2 regions of the Ligilactobacillus acidipiscis genome follow, and region 2 is predicted to be linked to the other one. Evidence: a T-box and tRNA genes for the amino acid it is inferred to sense, from the RefSeq annotation. Region 2 holds a T-box; the other holds one or more tRNA genes.
The links. The T-box of region 2 lies ahead of tyrS (tyrosine--tRNA ligase). A T-box ahead of a tRNA ligase gene usually reads a tRNA of that ligase, here a tRNA-Tyr.

Region 1 (14,606 bases), 210 kb from region 2:
CTTTTTGACGCTCAGAAAGTGTATAAGTATTGGTGAAATACTCGCGGATCGTCTGCGAGAGACGATCTGGCAATAAGGCGACCAAATCATGTGTTTTTGCGTCAATGCAGATAAAAGAAAAGCAGTTCTTAGTTGAACGAAATTCGTCAAAGCTGAGAGCTGTCGGCAGCTCTTTGGGCGTTACTAAAGCCCGCTGATCCTTATACAAGATCCGTTGAACCGAGGAAGCTGAGATCCCCACGGCCTGGCTGATCGTCTTGACTGGCAGTGAGTTCTTAGCTAAAGTCGCGATTTCGTGGACTGCTTGGCGGGTGATCGAGTGCCGAGGCGGAGCGAGCTGCGTCTGCGCGCTAAAAGTATGGTGGCAAGTTCGGCACAGATAACGCTGTTTGCGCAGGTTCATGCGGAGCGGTTGTTCACCTAGGCTGGGCAGTTTCATCTTGGTCAGGCGGGTCCCATTCTGAACAAGATTCGTGGAACCACAATTAACACAGCGTTCGACGGGGTAAGTCAGCGTAGCTGAAAGCAGTTTTTCGTGAACTCCGGCCTGTGAAAAATCAGTACAAGCTGAAATTTTGATATTTGGGTCTTGGATATTGAGTAAATTTAGGATAGAATCAGTTTGGGACATCATTTATACCTCGCTTTGATTTGGTTTTATCGCTTTAATCGTAGCATATGAGGACAAATGATGTCCTTTTTTGTACAAAAATAGTGCTGATGAACGCTCATCAACACTAAAAAGTTTAGACCCAAAGAAAAACGCCTATTTCTAGGCGTTTACTACTGATAAAATGTATAAAAAATACCGGTGATCGGGGTCGAACCGATACTCCCTCAACGGGAACTGGATTTTGAGTCCAGCGCGTCTGCCAATTCCGCCACACCGGCATATCAACAAAAATAATTATACTATATGTTAGCGCCTAAAGCAACTAAAGGCGGTAACCGGATTTGAACCGGTGATGAAGGTTTTGCAGACCTCTGCCTTACCACTTGGCTATACCGCCATTCTAAAGGAACAAACCCTTATTGGGATAGCTGGATTCGAACCAGCGCATGTGGGAGTCAAAGTCCCATGCCTTACCACTTGGCTATACCCCAATAATAAGGGCGGTAGGTGGGGGTCGAACCCACGCGTGCCGGAGCCACAATCCGGTGTGTTAACCACTTCACCACTACCGCCATAACTGGCAGGGATAGCAGGAATCGAACCCGCATCGACGGTTTTGGAGACCGTTGTTCTGCCCTTGAACTATATCCCTATAAATTGATGGAAGGGAGTGGATTCGAACCACCGAACCCGAAGGAGCGGATTTACAGTCCGCCGCGTTTAGCCAGACTTCGCTACCCTTCCATAATGGCGCGGGACGGAATCGAACCGCCGACACATGGAGCTTCAATCCATTGCTCTACCGACTGAGCTACCGAGCCATTTACATCAATTTTAAATGAATAAGATGAAATCTTATCCTAACGGTCCTAGCCGGATTTGAACCGGCGATCTCCTGCGTGACAGGCAGGCGTGATAAACCCCTACACCATAGGACCGAATTATTTATGGAGGATACAGGGCTCGAACCTGTGACCCTCTGCTTGTAAGGCAGACGCTCTCCCAACTGAGCTAATCCTCCAATATGACCCGTACGGGATTTGAACCCATGTTACCGCCGTGAAAGGGCGGTGTCTTAACCACTTGACCAACGGGTCATTTATCTACGGAGAGCAAGGGATTCGAACCCTTGAAGGAGGGCATGCCCCCTTACATGATTTCCAATCATGCTCCTTAAGCCACTCGGACAGCTCTCCATCAATAAAAACTCCGGCAGGCGGACTCGAACCGTCGACACCCTGATTAACAGTCAGATGCTCTACCAACTGAGCTATGCCGGAATAACAAAAACAAAGCGCGGCAGCTACCTACCCTCACAGGGGGCGATCCCCCAACTACTCTTGGCGTGACGAAGCTTAACTGCTGTGTTCGGCATGGGAACAGGTGTAGCCTTCGTGCTATCGCCACCGCACTTGTGTTTTTTTTCTTTGAGAGATCCGTTCCCTCAAAACTGACTAACATTCATTTCTCACTGCTTTTATCTCACCGAGCCCACACACGCGACTCGTTGGTTAAGTCCTCGACCGATTAGTAATGGTCCGCTCCATGCCTCACGGCACTTCCACTTCCATCCTATCTACCTGATCATCTCTCAGGGGTCTTACTTCCATAAAGGAATGGGAAATCTGATCTTGAGGCGAGTTTCGCACTTAGATGCTTTCAGCGTTTATCTCATCCACACTTAGCTACCCAGCGCTGCCTTGGGCAAGACAACTGGTACACCAGCGGTGTGTCCATCCCGGTCCTCTCGTACTAAGGACAGATCCTCGCAAATTTCCTACGCCCGCGACGGATAGGGACCGAACTGTCTCACGACGTTCTGAACCCAGCTCGCGTACCGCTTTAATGGGCGAACAGCCCAACCCTTGGGACCGACTACAGCCCCAGGATGCGATGAGCCGACATCGAGGTGCCAAACCTCCCCGTCGATGTGGACTCTTGGGGGAGATAAGCCTGTTATCCCCAGGGTAGCTTTTATCCGTTGAGCGATGGCCCTTCCATACGGAACCACCGGATCACTAAGCCCGACTTTCGTCCCTGCTCGACTTGTAAGTCTCACAGTCAAGCTCCCTTCTGCCTTTACACTCTGCGAATGATTTCCAACCATTCTGAGGGAACCTTTGGGCGCCTCCGTTACCTTTTGGGAGGCGACCGCCCCAGTCAAACTGCCTACCAGACACTGTCTCCCGCCGGGATCAACCGGCGCGGGTTAGAGTGTTCATACAACGAGGGTAGTATCCCACCACTGCCTCCAACGAGACTAGCGTCCCGTTTTCTACGGCTCCTACCTATCCTGTACAAGTTGCACGAACACCCAATATCAAGCTACAGTAAAGCTCCATGGGGTCTTTCCGTCCTGTCGCGGGTAACCCGCATCTTCACGGGTATTATAATTTCACCGAGTCTCTCGTTGAGACAGTGCCCAGATCGTTACGCCTTTCGTGCGGGTCGGAACTTACCCGACAAGGAATTTCGCTACCTTAGGACCGTTATAGTTACGGCCGCCGTTTACTGGGGCTTCGATTCTGAGCTTCGCTTGCGCTAACTCATCCTCTTAACCTTCCAGCACCGGGCAGGCGTCAGCCCCTATACGTCATCTTACGATTTTGCAGAAACCTGTGTTTTTGATAAACAGTCGCCTGGGCCTATTCACTGCGGCTGGTCTGTCGACCAGCACCCCTTCTCCCGAAGTTACGGGGTCATTTTGCCGAGTTCCTTAACGAGAGTTCACTCGCTCACCTGAGGATACTCTCCTCGACTACCTGTGTCGGTTTGCGGTACGGGTGATCAGATCCTCACTAGAAGCTTTTCTCGGCAGTGTGACATGACTTCCTTCGCTACTTAAATTTCGCTCCCCATCACAGCTCATCTACCACCAAAACAAGCCTTTCACTCGTTTTGCGACTCGCTGCTTGGACGTGCAATTCCAGCTGCACGCTCCGTTAGCCTCCTGCGTCCCTCCATTGCTCAAACAGATCTGATCAGTACAGGAATCTCCACCTGTTGTCCATCGCCTACGCCTTGCGGCCTCGGCTTAGGTCCCGACTAACCCTGGGAGGACGAGCCTTCCCCAGGAAACCTTAGTCATACGGTGGGTCAGATTCTCACTGACCTTGCGCTACTCATACCGGCATTCTCACTTCTAAGCGCTCCACCGGTCCTGACGGTCCGGCTTCTTCGCCCTTAGAACGCTCTCCTACCACCCGACCTGACGGTCGGATCCACAATTTCGGTAATGTGTTTAGCCCCGTTACATTTTCGGCGCAGGATCACTCGACTAGTGAGCTATTACGCACTCTTTGAATGGTGGCTGCTTCTGAGCCAACATCCTAGTTGTCTGTGCGATCCCACATCCTTTTCCACTTAACACATATTTAGGGACCTTAATTGGTGGTCTGGGCTGTTTCCCTTTCGACTACGGATCTTATCACTCGCAGTCTGACTCCCGGAACAAGATCAGTGGCATTCGGAGTTTATCTGAATTCAGTAACCCAAGACGGGCCCCTAGTCCAAACAGTGCTCTACCTCCACGATCCTTAACTTCCGAGGCTAGCCCTAAAGCTATTTCGGAGAGAACCAGCTATCTCCAAGTTCGTTTGGAATTTCACCGCTACCCACACCTCATCCCAGCATTTTTCAACATACACGGGTTCGGTCCTCCGGTGCGTTTTACCGCACTTTCAACCTGGACATGGGTAGGTCACTTGGTTTCGGGTCTACGTCAACGTACTCGTGCGCCCTGTTCAGACTCGCTTTCGCTGCGGCTCCGGTCTTTCCACCTTAACCTGGCACGTTAACGTAACTCGCCGGTTCATTCTACAAAAGGCACGCCATCACCCCTTAACGGGCTCTGACTACTTGTAGGCACATGGTTTCAGGAACTGTTTCACTCCCCTCCCGGGGTGCTTTTCACCTTTCCCTCACGGTACTGGTCCACTATCGGTCACTAGGTAGTATTTAGCCTTGGGAGATGGTCCTCCCGGATTCCGACGGAGTTTCACGTGCTCCGCCGTACTCAGGATCCTGGACTGAGGAAAAACTGTTTCGCCTACGGGGCTGTCACCCTTTCTAGCCGGCCTTCCCAGGCCGTTTGGCTACAGTTTTTCTTGGTAACTCAAATGTCCAGTCCTACAACCCCAAGAAGCAAGCTTCTTGGTTTGGGCTGTTCCCCGTTCGCTCGCCGCTACTGAGGGAATCGAAATTTCTTTATTTTCCTGCAGGTACTTAGATGTTTCAGTTCCCTGCGTCTGTCTTCCACCGGCCTATGTATTCAGCCGGCGATAATAACTCGTTACAGTCATTGGGTTGCCCCATTCGGAGATCTCCGGGTCATTGCTTACTTACAGCTTCCCGAAGCATATCGCAGTTAGTCACGTCCTTCATCGACTCCTAGTGCCAAGGCATCCACCATGCGCCCTTCCTAACTTAACCTCTCATTTATCAAAGATAAATGGGTCATGAGTTTGCGTTTAATACTTAATAATTGAATTCTTGTTTGAAACTCTTTCAAACGCGGTGTTCTCGGTTTAATAAAATTATTGATCAAGAAATAAATGTTATTCAGTTTTCAAAGAACGGATCTGAGAGTAGACCTCTCAAAACCAAACAAAGTTTCATGTAACAAATCGTGTGAGTTTCCGTAATTTTCCTTAGAAAGGAGGTGATCCAGCCGCAGGTTCTCCTACGGCTACCTTGTTACGACTTCACCCCAATCATCTGTCCCACCTTAGACGGCTGGCTCCAAAATGGTTACCGCACCGGCTTTGGGTGTTACAAACTCTCATGGTGTGACGGGCGGTGTGTACAAGGCCCGGGAACGTATTCACCGCGGCATGCTGATCCGCGATTACTAGCGATTCCGACTTCACGTAGGCGAGTTGCAGCCTACGATCCGAACTGAGAACGACTTTCAGAGATTAGCTAAACCTCGCGGTCTCGCGACTCGTTGTATCGTCCATTGTAGCACGTGTGTAGCCCAGGTCATAAGGGGCATGATGACTTGACGTCATCCCCACCTTCCTCCGGTTTGTCACCGGCAGTCTCGCCAGAGTGCCCAACTGAATGCTGGCAACTGACAATAAGGGTTGCGCTCGTTGCGGGACTTAACCCAACATCTCACGACACGAGCTGACGACAGCCATGCACCACCTGTCATTTTGTCCCCGAAGGGAATTTCTGATCTCTCAGATGGTCAAAAGATGTCAAGACCTGGTAAGGTTCTTCGCGTTGCTTCGAATTAAACCACATGCTCCACCGCTTGTGCGGGCCCCCGTCAATTCCTTTGAGTTTCAATCTTGCGATCGTACTCCCCAGGCGGAATGCTTAGTGCGTTAGCTGCGGCACCGAAGGGCGGAAACCCTCCAACACCTAGCATTCATCGTTTACAGCGTGGACTACCAGGGTATCTAATCCTGTTCGCTCCCCACGCTTTCGAACCTCAGCGTCAGTTACAGACCAGAGAGCCGCTTTCGCCACTGGTGTTCTTCCATATATCTACGCATTTCACCGCTACACATGGAGTTCCACTCTCCTCTTCTGCACTCAAGTCTTCCAGTTTCCAATGCACTTCTCCGGTTAAGCCGAAGGCTTTCACATCAGACTTAAAAGACCGCCTGCGTTCCCTTTACGCCCAATAAATCCGGACAACGCTTGCCACCTACGTATTACCGCGGCTGCTGGCACGTAGTTAGCCGTGACTTGCTGGTCAGATACCGTCAGCGCGATAACAGTTACTTTATCACGTGTTCTTCTCTGACAACAGTATTTTACGATCCGAAGACCTTCTTCATACACGCGGCGTTGCTCCATCAGACTTGCGTCCATTGTGGAAGATTCCCTACTGCTGCCTCCCGTAGGAGTTTGGGCCGTGTCTCAGTCCCAATGTGGCCGATCAACCTCTCAGTTCGGCTACGTATCATCACCTTGGTAAGCCGTTACCTTACCAACTAGTTAATACGCCGCGGGCTCATCCAAAAGCGACAGCTGACGCCGTCTTTGCCCGGCCGACCATGCGGTCAGCCGGTTGATGCGGTATTAGCACCTGTTTCCAAGTGTTATCCCCCACTTTTGGGCAGATTGCCCACGTGTTACTCACCCGTTCGCCACTCGCACTTTAACTGCTGAGTGCAAGCACTCAGTGGCTAAAGATTGCGTTCGACTTGCATGTATTAGGCACGCCGCCAGCGTTCGTCCTGAGCCAGGATCAAACTCTCATTTTAAAGTTTGTGACTCATAAATTTTACTAGCGAATTGACTTCGCAAATGTTGTTTGCACTTATCATTAAGATAAGCGACCTCACACATTTGATTTGTCGAAACTTTGTTCAGTTTTCAAAGATCTACTTGTCATTTCACAACAAAGTATATTTTATCATTGTTTGAAACAATTGTCAAACATTTATTTCAATCTTTATTATGAAAAAATTGTAAGTGTCTTACTTAATTACTAAAATATCAATAATACTCTAGAATAAGTAAAATCGACAACTTAAACATTATACAATGTCGATTGCGACGCTGTCAACAACAAATTTCAAAGAAATTCAAACTGCCACAGCGCCTTAGCGACAAATACTATCTTAGCAACATTTCGAGACTTCGTCAATAACTTTTTTGCATTTCTAAATTTAAATTTATTGATGCTAACAAAAAAACCGGAAATCTAAAATAATGTTTGTCTTTTGCTGTCCTAGGTATTTAAAAACGGAAAAATGTTCTTTTTTACTGTAAATGATCCGTAACACTCCACTGCTAAAAATTAAATAATCAATATTTCGTTGACTATTATTTAAAAGCAGACCCACCAGATCGTTCATCAAAAAGTTTGTCTCTGACTTATTAGCCATCTCAAGGACAGCATAAAGCGGCTAAAAACTATTTGATCAATTCGTTAACAGACTCTCAAAACCATGAATTCAGATAACTGCTACGGATCAGCCAGTACACATAATCTTCCTCCGCCAATTTCTTGCAATAAAAAAAACGTCTCTTGTGCAGCCGAACGGCAACAAAAAAACAGCCCCCAAATAAGTAAGGGACTGTTAAAAAAAATCTATTTTATTTATTGTCATCATCTTTTAATTCAGGAGCATCAGTTTCATACAGATCTTGAGTGGACTTTCCGCCATTTTGATCTATCAAACTAGATTTCTTCTCACGACGTGCCTTCTTCAATGCTTTGATCCCGTCTGAATATTTATATTTATACTGCGATTTATCCACTTTGTTAAAGTCCTGTGGCGTGTAGAAACGTAATAAATCCCCAGTTGTGATCTTGTCAGACATTGACAGCGACTTATCAGTATGATCTTGTTGCTCTTTTAAAATCTGCTTTTGCTGGGCAGTCAGCTTCTTAGTGTCTATCTTCTTACCCTGGTTATCATAAACCTTACTGCCAAGTTTACTTAAATCAGGAGAAACAAAGTCCCCGTTCCGGAAAGCAACTGTCTGATTTCTATTAGTCGACAGCAGATCATTGCCTAGTTGAATAGTATCATCATCTTTAATACCCAAAAGGTCCATTAACGTCGGCATCACGTCGATCTCACCGCCGTATGTATGATTGACCCCACCTTGCAAATTATTAGAATGGATCATAAACGGAACTTTCTCTAACATCGCTAAGTCGTATTTAGAGACAGACTTCTTACCTAAAAGCTTTGCCAATGCTTTTGGATGATTATTGGAAATACCATAGTGATCACCATAAGCAACGATCATCGAATCATCATACAAGCCTGACTTCTTGAGATAATTAATGAATTCGCCAAACGCTTGATCTAGATAATGAGCAGTTTGAACGTAGCCATCAACGGTTTTGTCACCAGTCTTGGTCTTAGCGATCGATTGATTCTGCTTATCCAAATCATATGGGTAATGGTTAGTAACAGTAATGATCTTAGCATAAAACGGCTGCGGCAACTGCTCGAGATACTTAGCAGACTGCTTCAGAAAAATCTTATCTTTCATCCCATAGCCATTATTATAATCATCTTTATCATCGAAATAAGCCGAGTCAAAAAAGTACTGATAGCCCCATGACTTATAGGTATTATCACGATTCCAAAAACTACCCACATCGCCATGCATTGAAGCTGTTGCATATCCTCTTTGATCTAAAAACGCTGGTAAAGCCTGGTAGGTATTAGAAGAACCGTAAGATGTCATACTAGAACCAGAAGGCAAACCATATAAAGAAGTTTCTAACATCGTTTCCGCATCAGATGTTTTACCTTGACCAACCTGATTAAAGAAATTATCAAAAGACATGGTATGTTGATCCGCATAGAACCGGTTGATATTCGGTGTCACTTCTTCGCCATCAGATTTGTAATTTATCAAGAATTGCTGGAAACTTTCCAGATGGAAAATAAAGACATTTTTGCCTTTTTCTTTGCCATAATACGACACATTCGGCTGCGAACGATTTTTGTTGACGAAATCCAAGACCTTGTCCACATCACTACTATTGGCATTTTTTCTAGTAGATGTTTGCTGATGCGTTTGATAAGCTGAATATCCGGCAAAAAAATCAACGCCTAAGTACTTGACAATATAGTTATTATCAAAAGTTCGGGTCAATAATTGCGAACGGTCGCCTTCTGCCAAGCTCAAGTTGATCCCAAATAAAACAATGGCAATAACTGAAGTAATGGCACCATAACGTCTCTTAGGACGGGACTGATCAGGCTGGATCACCTTAAACGACATCATCAATATCAGGATCACAACATCCAAGAATAACAAAAAGTCAGTCGGATGAATGATCTCTAAAATACTAGAACCCAGATTATTTGAAACGGAGCTAGAAGATTTAATAATACCAAATGATAAGAAATCTGAGAACTCACGATAATATAATGTATTAGCGAATAGCCAAGTGGATTGGATCAGACTCACAATGATCTCGATCCAATAAGACTTTTTGCCGCCAAAATATAAACCAATACCTATCAAAAGTAATCCAACAGGAAGCGGATTTAATAACAGCAAAAATTGCTGCATTGTGTTATTAACACCTAAAGTAAAGTTATTTTGATAAGCAAGGTATGTTTTAAGCCAGAATAAAAAAAGGACTAGCCAGAAAAAACCTGCTCTGTTACTTAAAACTTGCCGTGTTTTTTTAAAAAACGAATTCATTTTACAAAATTCCTCCAAATTAAAAACTTGCCTGCTGACAAGTATAAAGGATTAATAAAAAAGAAAAACTGAAAATACAATATCTTCAGTTTAACTTAATAATCAATAATCAAGCAAGTCGTAAATTTCTATTGCAGCTAGATCAATGTTATCGAATTGAAATTTTTGTTTGGTACTGATCTCTTCTAATTCAAAGGCGTTTGCTTTCGGGTCGTAAGTAACTACACCACGTTCTTCCCCTTCTTTTTCAAAACGTCTTGAAACTACTTCATCATCGGCACTCTTGATCATTGCATCCAAGCGCGAAATAATCGCAACTAATTGTGAATTTTCCATGACAAACCCCTTTTCCACTCTTTAAAACTGCTAAATAGGTACCAGACAAAACTATCTGATATATCTATTACATACAAAAACGATAATAACATTTTCTTAAACAAAATAAAATTGAAATTCTTAAATTAGGTCGATTTGGCCTCTTTTTTTACTAGTACTTAACAAGCAGCAAAACCCAATCGTTCAAAAAAAGCCCCAGTTAAAAACTGAAGCTTGGAAGAACTCACTGCTTGATCCTATAAGGTTCCACAGCCAAACCGCCCATTCCCAAAAACATTCCTAAATAATATGTGATCAAACGCCAAAGTATCATTGCTAAGACGACTTTCCCATTTTGGGTCAAAAAGGTAGCAAAAATAACAGAAAAGCTAAACTCAGCGCCGCCTAATCCACCCGGTAATGGAAACAACGAAATAATCATTACGATCAAAATGTGCATACCAACGACCGTCAACGGATCAATATTAGTCACCCTTAAAGAAAGTAAAATAAAGTATGGGATGACATAGTAAAATAAAAGCTGTCCTAAAGTTAACAAACTGACCTTGACCAATGTAAGTGGATCATCGCGTAGGCTTAAACTTTCAAGGTAAAAATTATCGATTTTTTCGGTGAAATAAGCATTGTAACGCTGATAAGTCTCTGGTTTCGCCCACCACTTCACAGGTTTTAGGCAAACCCCAACAAGCTTTTTCGTAAAAGAATGCCAGTACATGATCATTAACAGCCCAGCAATTACAAAAAAATGAATTGAGAATCCAAAAATCACAAGGGCAGATAAAGCATGCAATTTTGCTGCTAAGTAATGAAATTGTGCTACCAAACTAATCAAAAAGCACACGACTATCATCGATTGATAAACCACGAATTTCATCAACATTTTAGAAGCTGCACGGCCCGCATCGATCCCAGACTGTAATAATGCGAACAGCTGCGCAGGCTGGCCACCGCTTTGAAAAGGGGTGATACCGTTAAATAATTGTTCGATCAATGGTACCCGAAAAGCATCTCGAAAGCGAAAGCCAGGATACTGCTTCTTTAATAACACATAGACGATCGCTCCCTCAAACAATAAGGAGATCAGCATACACAGCACTGCAAAGATCAACCAGTACCATCTCAGATCAGCAAGCTCATGTCTGATAATATGGAACGGTACATCTTTCATCGAATAGATAAAAATTCCCACACCTACTAGTATGACAACTAATAAGCTCAACTTATTTTTCCAATTCATCAGCGGCCCAACTTTGCTTGTCCTGTATAATATTCACGCCAAACTTCAGCCATATGATCTTCATTGTAATAAGCAGAAGCACGAACAGCTTTATCCTTCAACTCACCTAAAGCTTGTCGATCAGCCTTAAAGTGCTCAATTTTAGCTTTCATCTGGACGACATCAACAGCCGGTTCATAATAACCAGTTAAAATTGAATGATACAGCTCCAGATCACGTAACAATACTGGCACTTCACAACTAAAAGCTTCCAATACACTCATCGGGAACAATTCATTGTAAGAAGGCAACAAGAACAGATCGGCTAAATTATAGTACTCATTCATTTCCTGCCGTGCTACTATTCCCGGGAAAAATAAATTAGCTGGCGGATCATCGACGACCTTCTTGAGTTCGTTATATCCATCAGTCATCTTCCCGAAAGAAAAGCCGCCAACCCAGACGAATTGCACATCAGGTAATTGTTGCGCTAATTTAATAAAATCAAAAAGCCCCTTACGTGCCTGAACCTGACCGACCCCGATCACTGTAAATTTATGAGGATCTAAGCCATGTTTAGCACGCAGTTTATTTTTTTGCTCCTGCTTCAACGGATAAAATTCTTTTTTAGATACAAAATTAGGGATATAGGTGATCTTATTCTTAGCGATCCCATATGCAACTAATTTTGGAATAAACGACGGATTGACCACTACCAAAGCGTCCATCCTCTTATAAAAAGAAATCATATATGAATTAAAGACCTTGGCAGCCAATGCGGGCATTTGCAGACTGCCCTTCATCGTTTCCGGCAAAAAGTGAACGTAACCTACCTTCCGACCACTTTTCGGCGAAAATGTCGATAAGTAAAACTGCGGGTCGATCGTGTGATAATGACTAACGTCAGCACTGCCAAAACGATTAACGATCAAGTTTATCTCGGTCGGATAATGTTTTTCCAATAAATCGATCAATTCAGAGTAAGCGCTGCCCACTCCTTGTCCGTCGACTTTAGCCGCGGACGAATACATACGGATTGTTAACATGTTGATCGCTCCTACACAAAACTTTAAATACTTTCTCTTGAACGACTCGCTTGAGCCTCAGCAAAGAAAGTAAAACTATCCTGATAAAACTGCATGATCTGTTCGCCAAAATTTTCTGCCGAAATACTGGCAATTTTTTCCTCGCGAAACCTTTGATCATTAAACTTGGCCGGTTCATTCAAATATTTGACCACTTCTTGGACAAATTGCACTGGGGTTTCAAAAATAGTCCCAATATTTAAGTTATCCAACAAATCATCTGTATATGGGCCACTAGCAGCAACAACTTTTAAACCGGCAGCAATGGCTTCGATAAAAGTTAATCCCTGTGATTCTGAAATAGAAGTAGAAACAAAGAGATCTGCCATATGATAATAAGCAGGTACATCATCGTGATCGATCTCTCCAGTAAAAATGATTTTGTCAGTCAAACCCATCTGCGCAACTTGTTGACTTAGTTGGTCCTTAGCTGGACCATCACCGCAAATCATCAATTTCACTCCTGGGACTTGTTTTTGGATCTCAGGGAATGCATCAATCAACCGATCAATATCCTTTTCATAGGCGACTCGACTCAACGTTAACATTAAAGGCGTCTTCGAAGAAATATCATATTTTTCCCGTAACTTCGTATTTTTTGGCCCAGAAAATTTTCTGACATCTACTCCTGTGGGAATAACCGAAATCGGCTCTTTGACACCATAACCGGTCAAAGTATCCAAGACACGGGTACTAGGTGCGACTATTCCCGCCATGTGCTCGCAATAAGTTTTACTGAGCTGTTTAACATGCGAAGGCCGTAAAACTTTGCCTTTCATCACATAATGTAAATAATCCTCATACATCGTATGGTAAGTATGCACGCATGGGATCTTCAAATTTTTAGCAACAAACTTGCCGATCATTCCCATTGAAAATTCTGTCTGTGTGTGAACCAGATCCAAGTTGAGCTCTTTGGCGATCTCATACGCTTGAAAAAGACCACGGACAGCGATCCTGCGATCCGTAAACGAAATGAAAGGAAGACTCGTAAATCGAAAAACATTTCTTTCAAAAACGTTTTGATCGACCTTAGGGTCCGTTGTTGTAAAAATGTACACATTATTCCCCAAACTCTCTAGTTGTTCACGCAATGTTTTGATCGAAGTCGCAACACCGCTGACTTGCGGATAATATGTATCTGTAAATATACCTATATTCACGGTGATCCCCCTTAGTCTGAATAATAGTCAAGTATCATTATATTGTTTTCGACAACTATAAGCAACTAAATGCCTGTTAACACAATCTTTTCTTAAACAATTTATTTTAAAAACGACAAAGCTGATTATACAGTCTTCCACTTACTTGTCAAACTGTTTACAACAAAAAAAGCTCGAATAAGCCCACAAAATGCGAGTTATTCGAACCTCTAATTTATTTGTAATTAGTCAGTATACTTGTGTACTAAATCAACAACTTCTTCAGTTGTTTCACATTCAGTCACAGCTTTATCAGCTAATTCTTTCATCTTGTTTGTGTCAAGTTTCTTCAACAAGCTACGAGTCTTCAAAATTGAAGTTGCACTCATTGAATACTCATCTAATCCTAAACCTGCAAGCAATGGAACAGCGACTTGATCGCCGGCCATTTCACCACACATGCCAGTCCATTTGCCTTCCTTATGGGAAGCATCGATGATATTCTTGATCAAACGTAACAATGAAGGATTATATGGTTGATACAAGTATGAAACGTGTTCGTTGCCCCGGTCTGCAGCCATTGAGTACTGAATCAAGTCGTTAGTACCGATACTAAAGAAATCAGCGTATTTAGCTAACTTGTCAGCAATCATTGCAGCTGCAGGGATCTCCATCATCATACCAACTTCGATATCATCAGAAACCTTAACACCGTCAGTAACCAACTTAGCCTTTTCTTCTTCAAAGACAGCCTTAGCATCTTTGAATTCTTTGACTGTTGCGATCATTGGGAACATGACTGCTAAACGGCCATAGGCAGAAGCACGTAACAAAGCTCGTAACTGTGTCCGGAAAATATCTTGGCGATCCAAAGAGATCCGGATAGCACGATAACCCAAGAACGGATTTTGTTCTTCAGGTAATGGCAAATAAGGTAATTTCTTATCGCCGCCAATATCCATCGTGCGCACAACTACTTGTTTGCCATTCATACCTTCAACTGCTTGTTTGTATGCTTCAAATTGGTCATCCTCAGATGGCAACTCGGAAGCATCCATGTATAAGAATTCAGATCT
Region 2 (14,606 bases):
TTTGTTCAGTTTTCAAAGATCCACTTGATTATTACTTGCTGTGTTGCCGAAATGACAACTTTATTAGTTTACCACGCTGAGCAAAAATGTCAACAATAATTTTAAAAAAATTTAATTGAATATTTGCTGAACGTGAAGAAAAATCAGAAACTTAATAACTAATCAATCAGCATATATAAATATACAAGCTAATTCTTAATACGTCAACTGCCATTTTTTTATTAAAGTTATTCAAAATAACAAAATTTCTTCGATTCACGAACTTAAAACTATAATATTTCAAAAAATATAAAGTTTTAAGTCGAAATAGCCTTGCTTTTTCCTATAATTCGACTTTAAAAAATGCAAAAAATTTTTAAAAATTTACGACTAATAACAATGATCAACTGCCGGCAACCATAAAACAAATTAACTATCCTCAGCACATAAGACTGCACCCTCAACCTATATTTTAATTTAAAGAGCACCGATCACACACCATATAAACACAAAAAGAGCCCTGCTCTTACGTAACTTCATTACAAATTGCAACAAAAGAAACTATGTAAGAGTAGAGCCCTACTTCGATCAAACGGATCTACTTAAGGTTTTACTTAACATTAGCTAAGAAATAACGCTTCTTTCCACGTCTAGCTATAACAAAACGACCATCAAACATAGCCGCTGGATCGATCACATGTTCAAGGTCTCTGATACGATCTCCGTTGATCCGGATCGCACCGTTATTGACATCTTCACGTGCTTGCCGTTTAGATTTCTCAATGCCGGTATCCACTAGCCATTCTATAATATTTGTCGGTTCACTGGAACATTCGACTGAAGGCATATTTTTAAAGCCTTGTTCAATATCATCAGCAGTCAAAGCCTTAACATCACCTGAGAATAGTGCCTGCGAAATACGTTCAGCTTGTTCAACAGCGTCTTTGCCATGCACAAACTCTGTTACTTCTTCAGCTAACCTACGTTGCGCTTCTCGTTTTTCAGGTTGAGTCTTGACCTTTTCAGCCAACTCATCGATCTCTGCGCGTGACAAGAAAGTAAAGTACTTCAAGTATTTCACTACGTCACGATCATCTTGATTCAACCAGAACTGATAAAATTCGTATGGAGTCGTCTTCTTTGGATCTAGCCAAACTGCGCCGCCAGCCGTTTTACCAAACTTAGTTCCATCAGCTTTGACCATTAGTGGGATCGTTAAACCGTATGCCTGGGCTTCTTGTCCTTCCATTTTATGGATCAGATCGATCCCGCTCGTAATATTACCCCACTGATCAGCACCACCGATCTGCAACTGCACATCATGTTCTTTCCACAAATGATGGAAATCAACGGACTGCAAGATTTGATAAGTAAACTCAGTAAATGAGATCCCGGCTTCCAAACGAGTTGCAACTACTTCTTTATTGAGCATTGTATTGATGTTGAACAGTTTGCCGTAATCACGCAAAAAACTTAGTAAGTCGATTTTAGATAACCACTCGTAATTATTAACGACAGTAATGTTATCAGCACCAAACAATTTCTTCATTTGAGCAGTCAAAGCTTCTTCGTTATGGTGAACAGTTTCCATCGATTGCAAAGTCCGCTCTGAGTTACGCCCAGACGGATCGCCGATCGAACCTGTTCCTCCGCCAATAATGATGTGAGCACGATGACCGGCCATCTGGAATCTTTTAAGCATCATAAAAGGGATCAAATGACCAATATGCAAACTATCCCCAGTAGGATCTGTCCCACAGTATAAGCCAACCGACTTATCGTTAACTAGTTTGTACAATCCTTCTTCATCTGTGACTTGATTGATAGCTCCACGCCATCTTAATTCATCAATAATATTTTCCAATATTCTACCATCCTCTCTGCTTCTATCAATACTAACTATATGGGCTCAATTGTTTGCAAACCAAAAACGTCAAATTGCCATCCTTAGTTTGGTCGGCTGAACCAAGTGATCACCACATCGGCTTTTGAAAACAAAAAAAGCCCCCAATGTCTCAAAGACATCAGGGACGAAATTTTCCGCGTTACCACCCAGATTACTGCACTGCTGCAGTCACCTTAACTATCTGTAACGGGATCAACCGAATCTTGCTCCATAATGTAATTCAAGTTCTTAGGATAGGCTGATTTCCAGCAACCATCAGCTCTCTTGACTAGTGCCTAAGACTCTACTGCGTTACTTCATTGCATTATTAAAATTATCCTATGCTATCATGTCTAAAAAGTCAATAGTCTTTTACTCATGCGCTGCTTGTTGCTTTGCTTGACATGCCGGACAAAGACCATAAACTTCATATTGACTATTATAAATCTGATAACCTGTTTCAACCGCCGCTTTCTTTTCCAACTGTTTAAACGAATCATCAAACACATCAACGATCTTATTACAAGAAACACAGATCACATGATAATGAGGCTTGTCCAAATAATCATAGCGCATATGCCCATCATTATCCGGAGCAACTTCAGTGATCAATTTATTAGCTTGTAATAATTCAAGCGTATTATAAACAGTCGCCAAGCTGACGCTAAAGCCGCTTTGACGAACATGCTCATATATCATTTCAATTGACGGATGCTCATGCGAAGTCATCAAATAAGCTAAAATCGCCTGACGTTGCGGTGTATTCTTGATACCGTGTTCTTTGAGATTTTCAGCTGCAGTGACCAACATTTCCTGGTTTCTGAGCATAAACTACGCCCCCTTCTCATTGTTAAAATTTTTCGTATTTGTAATTTTTATAAAACTCCTACTACATTGTTATTGTAGCACCAGTTAAAAAGAAAAATCTATCAAAAAACACAGTCAAATTTTAACAAATACGTTCTCACTTAATAAAAGGTAAAAACTGGTCAAGTGAAAAAAGCCAGGTTTGCAAGTTAGTAAGATACTTGCCAGCCAACAAACGGTCGAGTTGACCGATCCACAACAAGCGGATCTCGATCACCAGCAAACAGATCATCAACCCCAAAACCAGATACTCGCCTAAACCGCCGGTCTTATAAAAAACCACCTGGTGAGCTCCGTGTATAGCCTTCCTTTTTTTAGGCCACAACCAATTAACACCATCCCGTGAAAAACTGTCTTCTAATAAATGACATAAATAACCAAACGTCAGCCAAAAAGGAGTATAGATCCCACGACTGGTCAAATAGTGCGCGGCAATCACGCTCATTAACCAATAAACAAGCACTAAAGCCGCCAAAGAATGAGTGGCCTTGCGGTGCCCAAATGCCTTATTGGTCAGGCCGCTCGCGATTTTATTTCTTTTTCCTAAAAATGATTGCGGATGATCGATATCCGGAAGTAAACTTCCTAATACCAGCATCCCCATATTCAATACATCCACTTGTCCGCCACTTGCCATAACCGGCAAGCCTACGACCACCGTTGATACTAAATGCGTTTTATACTCCATAACTGATCCCTTTTATACTACAAAATTTCACTTCAACTCACTGCTCAAATTCATGTTCATATTTGATGACTGACCGGCCATTATCCGACAAAACATGCAATTGGTCAGGGATCTCTGTCCGCAGCTCAGTAACATGACTAATGATCCCGATCAAGCGATTTTCACCTTCGATCGCCCTCAAAGCGTCCAAAGCAACCTGTAAACTATCAGTGTCTAACGAACCAAAACCTTCATCAACGAATAGTGCTTCTACACTCACACCGCCAGCCTGAGCAGAAACAACTTCGCCCAAAGCCAAAGCCAAACATAAAGCCGCGATAAAACTTTCACCGCCGGATAAAGTATGAACTGAACGGATCTTCCCGGCATTATCATCATAAATATCAAGCTCTAATCCGGTATTTGAAGCATAACTGCCGGTCTTTTTATCCAAGCAAAAGCTATAGCGGCCGCCAGTCAATTCAGCGAAACGCTGGTTAGCGACCTCTAAGACCTGCTTAAAGTAGCTTTGTAAGACATATCTTTCAATATTTAATTTCAACTTGCCTTTACCAGAAACAACATCGGCCAATTGATTCCATTGTTGATCTTGTTCCAATTCATTTTGATATTGCTGCCAGATCTCACTGACATGTTGATACGTTTCCTTGTTTTGGTTAAACCGATGATTGACCAAACTCCGCTTTTGAAATAACTCGTCTTGCTTGACTTGCAACTGCTGAATTTCTTTTTTGGTTTCAGCGATTTGCGGCTGCGGTTGGCCTGCGATCCGCTGTTTCAACTGCTTTTGTGTAGTTTGATTGATAGTAACTTCTTGCTGGTAGCCTTGGATCTGATCTCTGAGCTGACTTAGCGTACTTAATTCACTGTTTAAAGCTGTGAGCTTCCTTAGATCCATCTGCTCATTATAGGCAAGACAGGCTTGGACCAGCTTTTGACGTGCATTTTCATGTTTCTCAATTGCTTCAGCTTGTTGTTTTGCCCGTTCTCTAAACCCAGACTCTACTCCAGCCAACTGTTCATTTAACGAAGACAGCTGCTGTTGCACCTGTTCTTTTTCGTGCTGATGAGCACTGATCTTTTCTTGCCAGGAATCCAACTGCGATTTGAGTTCCCGACTGGAGGCATATTCTGGCGGGAGTTGCGCCTGTTTTTGCTCACACTCAGTTTGCAATTTTTCCTTAGTGATCTGTAACTGAGTGTATTTTTCAGCAGCAGCTTTGCCTTTAGTCTCTATTTGCGGCTGCTCTACTTGCAATGAAGCCAATTGCGTTGTCATCGCGTCATTTTCGGCCTGGCGTTTTTCTTGTTTTTGACCGTCTTGCTCTAACTGCTTACGCTTTTCTTCTATCGCTTGAACCACTTTATCCAAACTTGAATCAGCCGCTAATGACAAATTATCAGCTAATTTTTCTTGTTGTGTCTGAATTTCTTTACTTTGTTGGTCCACATAATTACTGCGGGCTTCAAGAGTCCCCCACTTAGTATTAACAGCTGCAGCAGCTTGTTGGGCCTCTTTTTGTGCCGTTTGGACCTGTTGTTTTGTCACAGGTTTTGCAACTGCAACATTTGCAGCCGGATGCGGATGTTCAGTCGACCCGCACAAAGGACAAGGTGTGCCCGGTTTTAACCGAGCCGCCAAGAGCACTATTTGATCTGCTGCATATTGAGAATCCATCTCATTATATTTGTCCTGGGCAGCCTTGGCCGCCAACCGTAACTCAGTGAGTTCTTTTTTTAAGTCCGCGATCTGCTGTGTGGTCTGTTCTTTTTTATAAATAGACTGTTGCAGCTCTTGTAAATGTTGTTCGAAATTATGAACTCGTTGTTTTTGTTCTTGTAGTTGAAGTGCTTGCTGGTGTAAGTCAGCATAAGTCTCCAATTTTTTCGTTAGTTCTTGTTGTTTTTGCTTGCTTTCAGTCAACTCTTTTTGGGCGTTTGCGACTTTTTCTTGCGCAAGCTTAACTTGGGTCGCAATACGTCTTTGCTGCTGATGGAGTCTTTCTACCTCTTGATACAGGTTGACTTTATCTTTTAGCCTTTCAACCTTACCCTGAAATGCAAGAATTTGCGGCTCATTAGCCTTGATCATAGATTGTTTTTGTTCAATTTCTGCCAGGGCACTTTTTAGTTCACCTTGCCGCTGTTTTCCGTTTTCTTGTTCAGCCTTCAACTTGATTTGTTGAGCAGCAGAATCGGTCAGGTCTTTCAAAGTCCCCTGCTGTTGATCAGCCCATTCCAAATCTTGGACATGTTTCTTTAACTTTGTGATCTCTGCTTCTTTTTCCTGAAGTTTTTTGGCTTCTTGCTGATATTGAACCAGTTTCTGTTGATCAGCTAACAAACTCTGCTGTGCTTGATACAAACGATCCAGTTGTGTTTTCTTTCGCTCGTTAACATCATTTTCGGCCTTGTATTTGTTGAGCTGTTCGTTTTGTAACTTGAGCTGTGCAGCCAATAAATCTAACCAATCTAATACTGGTTGTTCTGGATCCACTTTTTCCGGCTCATCAAAATTAGCTACCTTTTGCAGGTCATGCAAGTGATCAAGCTGCTGTTTGGCAGCGTTTCTTCTTTCTTTGGTCCGATCCTTGATGTTTTCCACAAAGCGCTGATAAAATTCCGTGCCGAATAATTCCCGCAACACGGTTTCTTTATCATTACTGTCAGCCGCTAAAAAATTCCGAAATTGACCTTGTGGCAGTAATACGATCTGCGAAAACTGTTCCGCAGTAAGATTCAATAAATTATTGATAAACTGATTAGCTTGATTGATCTTGTCGATCTCGCGTTTTTCACCAGTCGGATCTTGATAGATCAAAGAAACCTTAGCAGCCCGAACAGTCTGACCATTACCCCGTCTAGAAGCAACTGTTTGCTTGGGTGAACGAGTGATCTGATAACTTTTTTTATGATCTTCGAATATAAAGCTAACTTCGGTCAGTTCTTGATCACTCGCAAAATCAGATCTCATTTCTTCGGCATCACGTTCACCGCCGGACGTGCGCCCAAACAAGGCAAAACACATGGCATCAAAAATCGTTGTTTTGCCTGTTCCTGTTTTCCCACTGATCAAAAAAACCGGCGCATCGAAAAAATCGCCAAAATCAACGGTCTCATCCACATACGGCCCAAAGTTTTGCATACGGAGTTTAATTGGTTTCATAAGTATCCCCTTTCTGCAGTTCTTCAAAACTTTCCTGCACGATCTGCTCTTGCAGCTGGGTCGGCTTTTCATCGGTCATTTTTTCAAAAAAACTCTCAAACAACTCGAGTGGATCTAAATTGACCTGACCGCCATTATTTTCATCAGCTATCAGGCTCTCCCGCCCATTTACCCGTGACAAACTAATTATCCGTGGATAATAATGTCGTAATTTATTCATGATATCATCGATCACTGCCCGGTCTGTTAAACGCACCGCGACGTAATCATCTGCGGGGATCGCACGGTAAAGTTTAGGGTCTGTTAATTCAGCAAAAGAATTTTCCAAAACATGAATATCATTCAGAGGCTTTAACGGGATCCACTTCGCCTGATAGGGGTCAGTATCAACGATCCACACACCCTTTTGTGTTTCTGCTTCACTAATTGAGAATTTAACAGGCGAACCTGCATAATGGATAAAAGGGTGCTTCAGAGCATTTTTGTCATGCAAATGTCCTAAAGCAACATAGTCAAACTCCTCTAAAAGATCGACCGGGACTGGGTTCAAGCCGCCAACCTCTAACATCGTTTCTGAATCTGTATGTGAACTGCCCGCAGCAAAAAAATGCGCGATCAGAACATGTTTTTTCGTCGGATCAAACTCTTGAACCATTGCTGCTGCGACTTTTTCCATGATCTCCGGCAAATTTTTAAGCGACTCATCTTGAAAATAATTGCGCGCCATCTGTGGTTGAAAATAAGGCAGCATAAAAAATTGTGTATCATTCAATGTGACCGGCTCAAAGGCATCAGAAAATTTGGTCTTGAGGTAAAATTCTGTAGCCGTATACCACTCACTGCCTGTTTCTAAACGGATCGCCGAGTCGTGATTACCGCTGATCGCCAATAAGGGATACTTTTCCTCTAAATTCAACTCTTTGAGCATCTTATTTAGTACAGCGACAGAATCTTCACTCGCAACTGCTCGATCATACAGATCACCTGCGATCACGATCGCATCGACGTTTTGTGCGGCAGCAATTTGCTTAATTTGGCAAAAAGCGTCTTTTTGTTCGGCAAGCAAGTCAAAACCGTGTAGTTTCTTGCCAATATGCCAATCTGCTGTATGTAAAAAACGCATTTCGTTTCCTCCAGTCCTTTTTTTCAAACGTTAGTTCGCTTAATTTTATCATAAAAAGAGCATCACTGCTCTTAAAGTCTGCCTGTATCAGCCAGACTATCCTTGATTCAAAATTGCTTCAAGCCCACCATTATACCCATCTTCGATCAAATCGCCATATTCATCTGGCCACAGATCGATCAAACGTTCATCAAAATTTGCAAAAACCTGTTTAGAAATAAAATCTAATAACCGATCATGCAAAAGATCGATCTCATGAGTATCTTCATCATTTAATGTAAAAGTCCCATTAGTATCGATCCGGTCTTGCGCCTTAGCCAGCAAGTCCATAGCGGCAAACATTCCCGCAGCATGAGCGATCTCTTGAATGCAGGCACTCAACGGTTGCGGAACATTAAGATATTCAATAAAAACTTGTTGTTTTTGTTGGAAAATATCAAACTGTTTAGTCAAAAATTCTGTAAAGCGTGGAGCTTGTGGTTGTTCATGGTCTACTTTTTTCATCAGCGGATCTCCTCGTAATTCAATTTAGTTTTAATTATACCTTAAGACACGTTTAAAGTGACATTTAAATAAAATGCTGTGGCACAAACAATGACAAAGCAGAGTGTTGCGGTAAATATATTTTAAATAAGACATATAACCCAATTGCTATGCAAATAAGTCCCAACGCATAAAGTAGCAACCTCACAGCAAAAGCGTCTTCCTCTTTCATTCCTGCAGCACTGACCACCATCAGTAAACCAACTAAGCAAAGCAGCAAGATAATTAATATTATTGATAACCGCATCTTTTACACCAACCATCTTAGTTATTGTACCTTAATTATATGCATATTTAGTACAAATAAAACTTCTCTTGACGAAGATTTAACAAAATCTGTAATTATTTGCCGCTCACAATTTATTTACACCTTTCAGCCGCACAACTGACCAGGCTTTGCTTAATTAAACAGTTCTTAACCTCCTGATCGGTAAATTTTTGATCACATATCCTTGTTCAAATCACAGACTTGTGGCAAACTAAAGTATAGATGAGTAAGATAATTTCGGATTTCCAGAAGCATTTTGCTGCTCTTGCAATACCTTATCTTGAACCTGACTTGCTCACCTAATTATTCAAAGGAGACTGTCATGGCCGAACTCGTATATAAACAGATCATCGCAGATCTGAAGAAAAAAATTTTCGCAGGGGAATTTTCCTCAATGCGTTTGCCTGATGAACGTTCATTGGCCGAACAATACTCAGTCAGCAGAAGCTCGATCAAGCGTGCGTTGACCAGGATGGCAAGCGACGGCGTAATCTTTAAAAAACGGGGTTCAGGTACTTTTATCAACCCTCTCTACTTAAAAAATGAATCCGTCTTTAATTATGAAGAAAGCTCCAATTTAGGTGTTTCAGACAATTTCGAAATGAACGGCAAAAGCCCTCAGATCAAAGTCTTAAACTTCGAAGTCATTCGCCCGACCGAAGAGATCCAACGCGACCTTTTTTTACGGCCAGACGACTTTGTTTATAAAATCGACCGGTTGCGGCTCTTTGATGACCAGCCCTTTATGATCGAGACTGGCTATATCCCGATCAAGATCTTGCCTAGTCTGTCACTCAAGAAAATCGAGGGCTCGATTTTTTCTTACGTAGAGCAAGCATTTGGCCAAACTGTTTCTAAGTCATTCCTATCAATTTTTGCAGAGCCATCGACAAAATATGATCAAAAACTGTTACACCTATTGCCAAACGAACCCGTAGGTGTCATGGAGGGGATCTTCTTTTTAAACAATGGAACTCCCTTTGAATTCTCGCGGATGAGGCTCCACTACAAATATATGAAATACAATACCTTCGTCACTATTTCAGATTAAACGATTAGGCTCGCCAACCGCTTTACACGCCGGTCAGCGGCCCTTTTGTTTATAAAAGGGACTTTGTCAAATAGTGTTGATGGTCCATAGAACTCTATCTTTATGGTAGGGTTCTTTTTTTACTGCCATAGCTAGATTAAAGTGTTTAGGTGGGAGGCAGGTGCGGGTCCGAAGCGTAGCGAAATGGGCCCGCACCTGCCTCCCACAGTGTTGACCTAAATTTTTTATCTTAGGCATGGATCAATTTGATGCGGATAAAGAAATGCCTTAAGTTACTGAATCCGTAACAGCTACGTTTAAGTTCTTTGATCTTGCGATTGATCCCCTCTAACGGCCCATTAGAGTAGTCATAGAGACAAGCGTTCCTGATCCCTAAGTAGTTCTTTTGAATGGTCCTTATGACGGTATCCATTTCAGTACCATTGGGACGGTAGTTCATAACTAATTGTTGTAAAGTAGCCCGATCGCGGTTGCGAATAAAGGTTAAGATCGTTTGATAGGTCTGATAGTTTTCTGCGAACTGTGGAAAATTCTTGAGTCCCAGATCGACCACATTTTGGGCAGTCGTGTATTCATTTAATCCCCGATAATATTTAACCTGGGAGGTCTCAAGTTGATTTTCAGCTAAGTGGAATAAGCGCCAGTTGCTTTTTAAAACTTTATAGTTGCGGTCGTGGTGGTCGTTGATCCCTTTTAAAACACGCAGCCGTTCATGGTCAAGTGCCCGACCCGCTAACTGAACAAGATGGAAACGGTCAAAGACGATCAGTGCGTTAGGAAAAAGACGACGGACGAAAGTCTGATACTGTGCATTCAGATCCATGGTCACCAGTTGAACTTTTTGACGCTCAGAAAGTGTATAAGTATTGGTGAAATACTCGCGGATCGTCTGCGAGAGACGATCTGGCAATAAGTCGACCAAATCATGTGTTTTTGCGTCAATGCAGATAAAAGAAAAGCAGTTCTTAGTTGAACGAAATTCGTCAAAGCTGAGAGCTGTCGGCAGCTCTTTTGGCGTTACTAAAGCCCGCTGATCCTTATACAAGATCCGTTGAACCGAGGAAGCTGAGATCCCCACGGCCTGGCTGATCGTCTTGACTGGCAGTGAGTTCTTAGCTAAAGTCGCGATTTCGTGGACTGCTTGGCGGGTGATCGAGTGCCGAGGCGGAGCGAGCTGCGTCTGCGCGCTAAAAGTATGGTGGCAAGTTCGGCACAGATAACGCTGTTTGCGCAGGTTCATGCGGAGCGGTTGTTCACCTAGGCTGGGCAGTTTCATCTTGGTCAGGCGGGTCCCATTCTGAACAAGATTCGTGGAACCACAATTAACACAGCGTTCGACGGGGTAAGTCAGCGTAGCTGAAAGCAGTTTTTCGTGAACTCCGGCCTGTGAAAAATTAGTACAAGCTGAAATTTTGATATTTGGGTCTTGGATATTGAGTAAATTTAGGATAGAATCAGTTTGGGACATCATTTATACCTCGCTTTGATTTGGTTTTATCGCTTTAATCGTAGCATATGAGGACAAATGATGTCCTTTTTTGTACAAAAATAGTGCTGATGAACGCTCATCAACACTAAAAAGTTTAGACCCTTATAAAAAAGACCGTTGGATCACTTTTTTGCACTTCAGTGTCCTCGGTCTTTTACTTATAGCTATTTATTTGTTGTCAGCATCATAAATATATTGACGAGTCATTGGTGTTCCAGTTCCGCTAGTTCCATTAATCAGCAAGTACTGCATGACATCAATATTACCTGCTTCAAATGATGCCGCACAGGCCTGCAAATACAGATCCCACATACGTGCAAATTTATGCCCGTAACGTCCCTCAACCACGGTGTAGTTAGCAGCAAAATTGTTTTGCCAATGTTCCAGGGTCTTTTGGTAATGGCGACGCAACGGTTCCAAATCAGTTAACTGTAGGCCAGCATCCATCACGTGCTGCAAGTTTTCGACCATATTTGGAATGTAGCCGCCTGGGAAAATATATTTGATAATGAATGGATCGACTCCGGCACCATCATGCTGTCCGGTGATCCCATGGATCAAAGCCCGTCCATTTGGTTTCAATAATCTTTTAACAGTTTGGAAATATTCAGCTAGATTTTCTTTGCCAACGTGTTCAAACATCCCCACGGAAGTCACGTAATCGTACTGACCTTTCAAATCACGATAGTCTTCCAAGTACACATCGATCTTATCTTCTAAGTGACGTTGTTTGATTTGTTGTTTGGTGTAATTGTATTGTTCTTGACTAAGTGTCACACCAGTAGCGTGAACACCGTATTCTTCAGCAGCAATAAACAACACTGTCCCCCAGCCTGAACCAATGTCTAACAGACTGCCGCCATCAGTGATATCCAACTTGTTTAAGATATGGTGGACCTTATTGATCTGGGCTTGCTCCAAGGTGTCATCTTCATGTTGGAAGTAAGCACAAGAATAAGTCATCGTCTTGTCAAGCCACATCCCATAAAAGTCATTCCCGATATCATAGTGACTTTGAATATCTTCTTTAGAATCCGTTTTCGAATGGGACATCTTAGGAAGGTGTTTTAAGAACGAATTCTTTTTTAAAAAACTGCCCGATTTACGGAAAGCTGAAGTTACCAGTTTTTGAATTGCATGATCTCCTTCGATCAAAAGGTCTTCATTCATATAAGCTTCACCTAAAACCAAGGTCGGAGCTGAAGTCAATTCCTTTAACGGAAAAGCCTGACGGATCTCAACTTTAACTTCTGGGGTGCCCCGACCATAATCTTCAGTTTTCCCGTCCCAGTATGTGACTGAAACAGGGATATCAAATGCGTTGCTCAAAAGTTTCCTATAAATTGTCTTCTCTAACATGTAAAAATTTCCTCCAAGTCGTTTTTCCTATATCTGACTATGGTTGAGCCTGTCTATTCTTTCATATTTGAGACTTGAACCATAAGGACACCTGGTCTTTCCTTAAGCCTGAGCAAAAATTGATTTGTATCAAACCGATGATCAACTAAGGCGTCTGATTCTAATACGATCATCTTATCATTGATCGCTAATAAATTAAATGAGGTATCAGTGATACCTTGTTCTGCAAAAAAGTTCTTGAGTCCGTCCAAATCTGCTTGACTAGGCTCGATTTCAATATGCAACCGTAAACGTACACTGCGCATCAACGAATTGATCAGTGAGTCATCATGGAAATATTTCTGAACCAAGACGATCAAAAGAGTTGCTATCACACTGGTCATATACATGCCAGCACCAACGGACATCCCAATTGCCGCTGTAGCCCAGACACCGGCTGCCGTAGTCAGACCACTGATTTGCGAGCGCCGGACTAAGATCGTGCCGGCACCAATAAAACTGATCCCGCTGACGATCTGAGCAGCGATCCGTGACGGGTCCAGATCAATGTTGGTCGTCGCTAAAATATCATAAAACCCATATTTTGAAACCAACATGATCAGCGCCGAAGCAACTGCGACCACCATATGAGTCCGAATACCCGCACTTTTACGTAATTTTGACCTTTCGAATCCGATCAATGCCCCACACAATGCTGCTACTAACAATCTAATAGTCCAATCAACACTTTGCGACATAGATCTAAGATCACCCTCTTATCATTCAATAGTGAAATTGCTGCTCCACTTAGCTTAATAAAAGTTAGTCAAAGTTTTTTCTCAAAAAATAAGTTAAGCCTGTCACAAAAACGATGATAAAGTAATATTTTTTAGGTTTAAGCTAATAACCACCTATTTATCAGCAAGTAGAAAAATTGTAATTGCTAGCAAAAAAATAATCCATATTATAAGACATAAGACAGCAAGATCCTATGTCTCATAATTTTTAACTAAATTCTAGTTTCCATATTATCATACTTTTTGATTTTTGCGACCACTAAGCATTTCAAGTAAACGTACCCATTGTTCAATGATCCGACTACCGCTAAATTCACTGGAACGCTCAAGAGCTGTTTGCCCCCAGAGCTCGCGTTGTTCGTGACTTTCTAATAAAGGTTTCAAGGCACGAAAAACAGAATTTTTTTCAAATTTTGCCAAACGTCCATATCGGCTTTCCTTCAGGTACTCCTCAGTCCCGGTATTATAAGTCGCCACGATCGGCAAACCAAAAGTCATGGCTTCACCGACTACCAGCGGCAATCCTTCCCAGCGTGAAGTCAGCAGGAAAATCGATGAATCACGGTAGTGTTCTTGAAGCTGCTCATCACTCAAGGCGCCCCGCAAAATAACCTTATTTTGCAAACCCTTGTCATCTATCATTTGCTGAACCTGCTTTTCATCTGCACCAGTCCCAGCCACGCGGAGCTGCCAAGGATCTGGCAGTAATTCGCCGACATCGACCATTAGATCGAGGCCCTTATGTGCGATATCCATCCGGCAGACCATTGAAATGACTTTCTTATTTAAATCAGCCGGTTCCTTGGCTTCTAAAGTCAAAGGATTATAAAGACGAACTGTATTTCGGTTAAACTGGACAAATAAATCAGCGTCCGACTGAGTCAAAGCAATGATGGTATCGACAGATTTCAAGCCAGACTGGAACTCCGGCTGCATATCCTTATAATATTGATTCATGTATGTGTTGAAGTTATTATGCATCCATGCCAGCTGAATAACATTTGGACATGCTTTTCTGATAAAGGGTGCAAAACTGGTCAAAGTCCCAGCTGTCAAAACAACAGCATCAAAGCGATTTTCTTTGAGCACTTTAGTCAGATCCTTGATTTGTTGATCAAAATCATTCCACGGATCGTCGCCACGATAACTCTTTCCTGTATCAAATGGGTGCTCTGCGACAAATAACGGTGCATCTAATTCAAAATACGACTTAATTGTAGATAGTGAATAAAACGAAACATCGTAGATCTGTGATAAATAGTTACCCACAACGATGTTTGCCCGGTGCGCACCATCCATTTTCAAGTTTTCTAAACAGAACAAAATTTTCATGTGACCACCTCCATAGATTCACTAAAATGAAATCACCAGTACTACTTAAGTACTGATGCTCCTTTTTCTTGATTTTGTGC

Region 1: it has a tRNA-Tyr gene. The T-box ahead of tyrS (tyrosine--tRNA ligase) is inferred to sense a tRNA for this amino acid. The anticodon was not compared.

Annotation. Positions count from the first base shown of each region.
Region 1 covers NZ_LT630287.1:1,712,907-1,727,512, forward strand. Annotated here, with positions in the region: gene BQ5903_RS07930 (ISL3 family transposase) at 1-634, opposite strand, end outside; tRNA gene BQ5903_RS07935 (tRNA-Leu) at 807-891, opposite strand; tRNA gene BQ5903_RS07940 (tRNA-Cys) at 940-1,010, opposite strand; tRNA gene BQ5903_RS07945 (tRNA-Gln) at 1,033-1,104, opposite strand; tRNA gene BQ5903_RS07950 (tRNA-His) at 1,113-1,185, opposite strand; tRNA gene BQ5903_RS07955 (tRNA-Trp) at 1,192-1,265, opposite strand; tRNA gene BQ5903_RS07960 (tRNA-Tyr) at 1,275-1,357, opposite strand; tRNA gene BQ5903_RS07965 (tRNA-Phe) at 1,362-1,434, opposite strand; tRNA gene BQ5903_RS07970 (tRNA-Asp) at 1,478-1,551, opposite strand; tRNA gene BQ5903_RS07975 (tRNA-Val) at 1,562-1,634, opposite strand; tRNA gene BQ5903_RS07980 (tRNA-Glu) at 1,639-1,710, opposite strand; tRNA gene BQ5903_RS07985 (tRNA-Ser) at 1,720-1,809, opposite strand; tRNA gene BQ5903_RS07990 (tRNA-Asn) at 1,821-1,893, opposite strand; rRNA gene rrf (5S ribosomal RNA) at 1,908-2,024, opposite strand; rRNA gene BQ5903_RS08000 (23S ribosomal RNA) at 2,121-5,044, opposite strand; rRNA gene BQ5903_RS08005 (16S ribosomal RNA) at 5,267-6,831, opposite strand; gene BQ5903_RS08010 (LTA synthase family protein) at 7,670-9,751, opposite strand; gene BQ5903_RS08015 (YkuJ family protein) at 9,854-10,087, opposite strand; gene BQ5903_RS08020 (lysylphosphatidylglycerol synthase transmembrane domain-containing protein) at 10,311-11,324, opposite strand; gene BQ5903_RS08025 (glycosyltransferase family 4 protein) at 11,324-12,349, opposite strand; gene BQ5903_RS08030 (glycosyltransferase family 4 protein) at 12,373-13,551, opposite strand; gene ptsP (phosphoenolpyruvate--protein phosphotransferase) at 13,776-14,606, opposite strand, start outside.
Region 2 covers NZ_LT630287.1:1,922,473-1,937,078, forward strand. Annotated here, with positions in the region: gene tyrS (tyrosine--tRNA ligase) at 590-1,843, opposite strand; T-box leader at 2,003-2,194, opposite strand; gene BQ5903_RS09010 (Fur family transcriptional regulator) at 2,237-2,692, opposite strand; gene BQ5903_RS09015 (metal-dependent hydrolase) at 2,829-3,419, opposite strand; gene BQ5903_RS09020 (AAA family ATPase) at 3,457-6,585, opposite strand; gene BQ5903_RS09025 (exonuclease SbcCD subunit D) at 6,572-7,708, opposite strand; gene BQ5903_RS09030 (hypothetical protein) at 7,805-8,212, opposite strand; gene BQ5903_RS09035 (GntR family transcriptional regulator) at 8,842-9,570, shown strand; gene BQ5903_RS09040 (ISL3 family transposase) at 9,800-11,041, opposite strand; gene BQ5903_RS09045 (SAM-dependent methyltransferase) at 11,228-12,418, opposite strand; gene BQ5903_RS09050 (MgtC/SapB family protein) at 12,472-13,155, opposite strand; gene BQ5903_RS09055 (glycosyltransferase) at 13,429-14,526, opposite strand.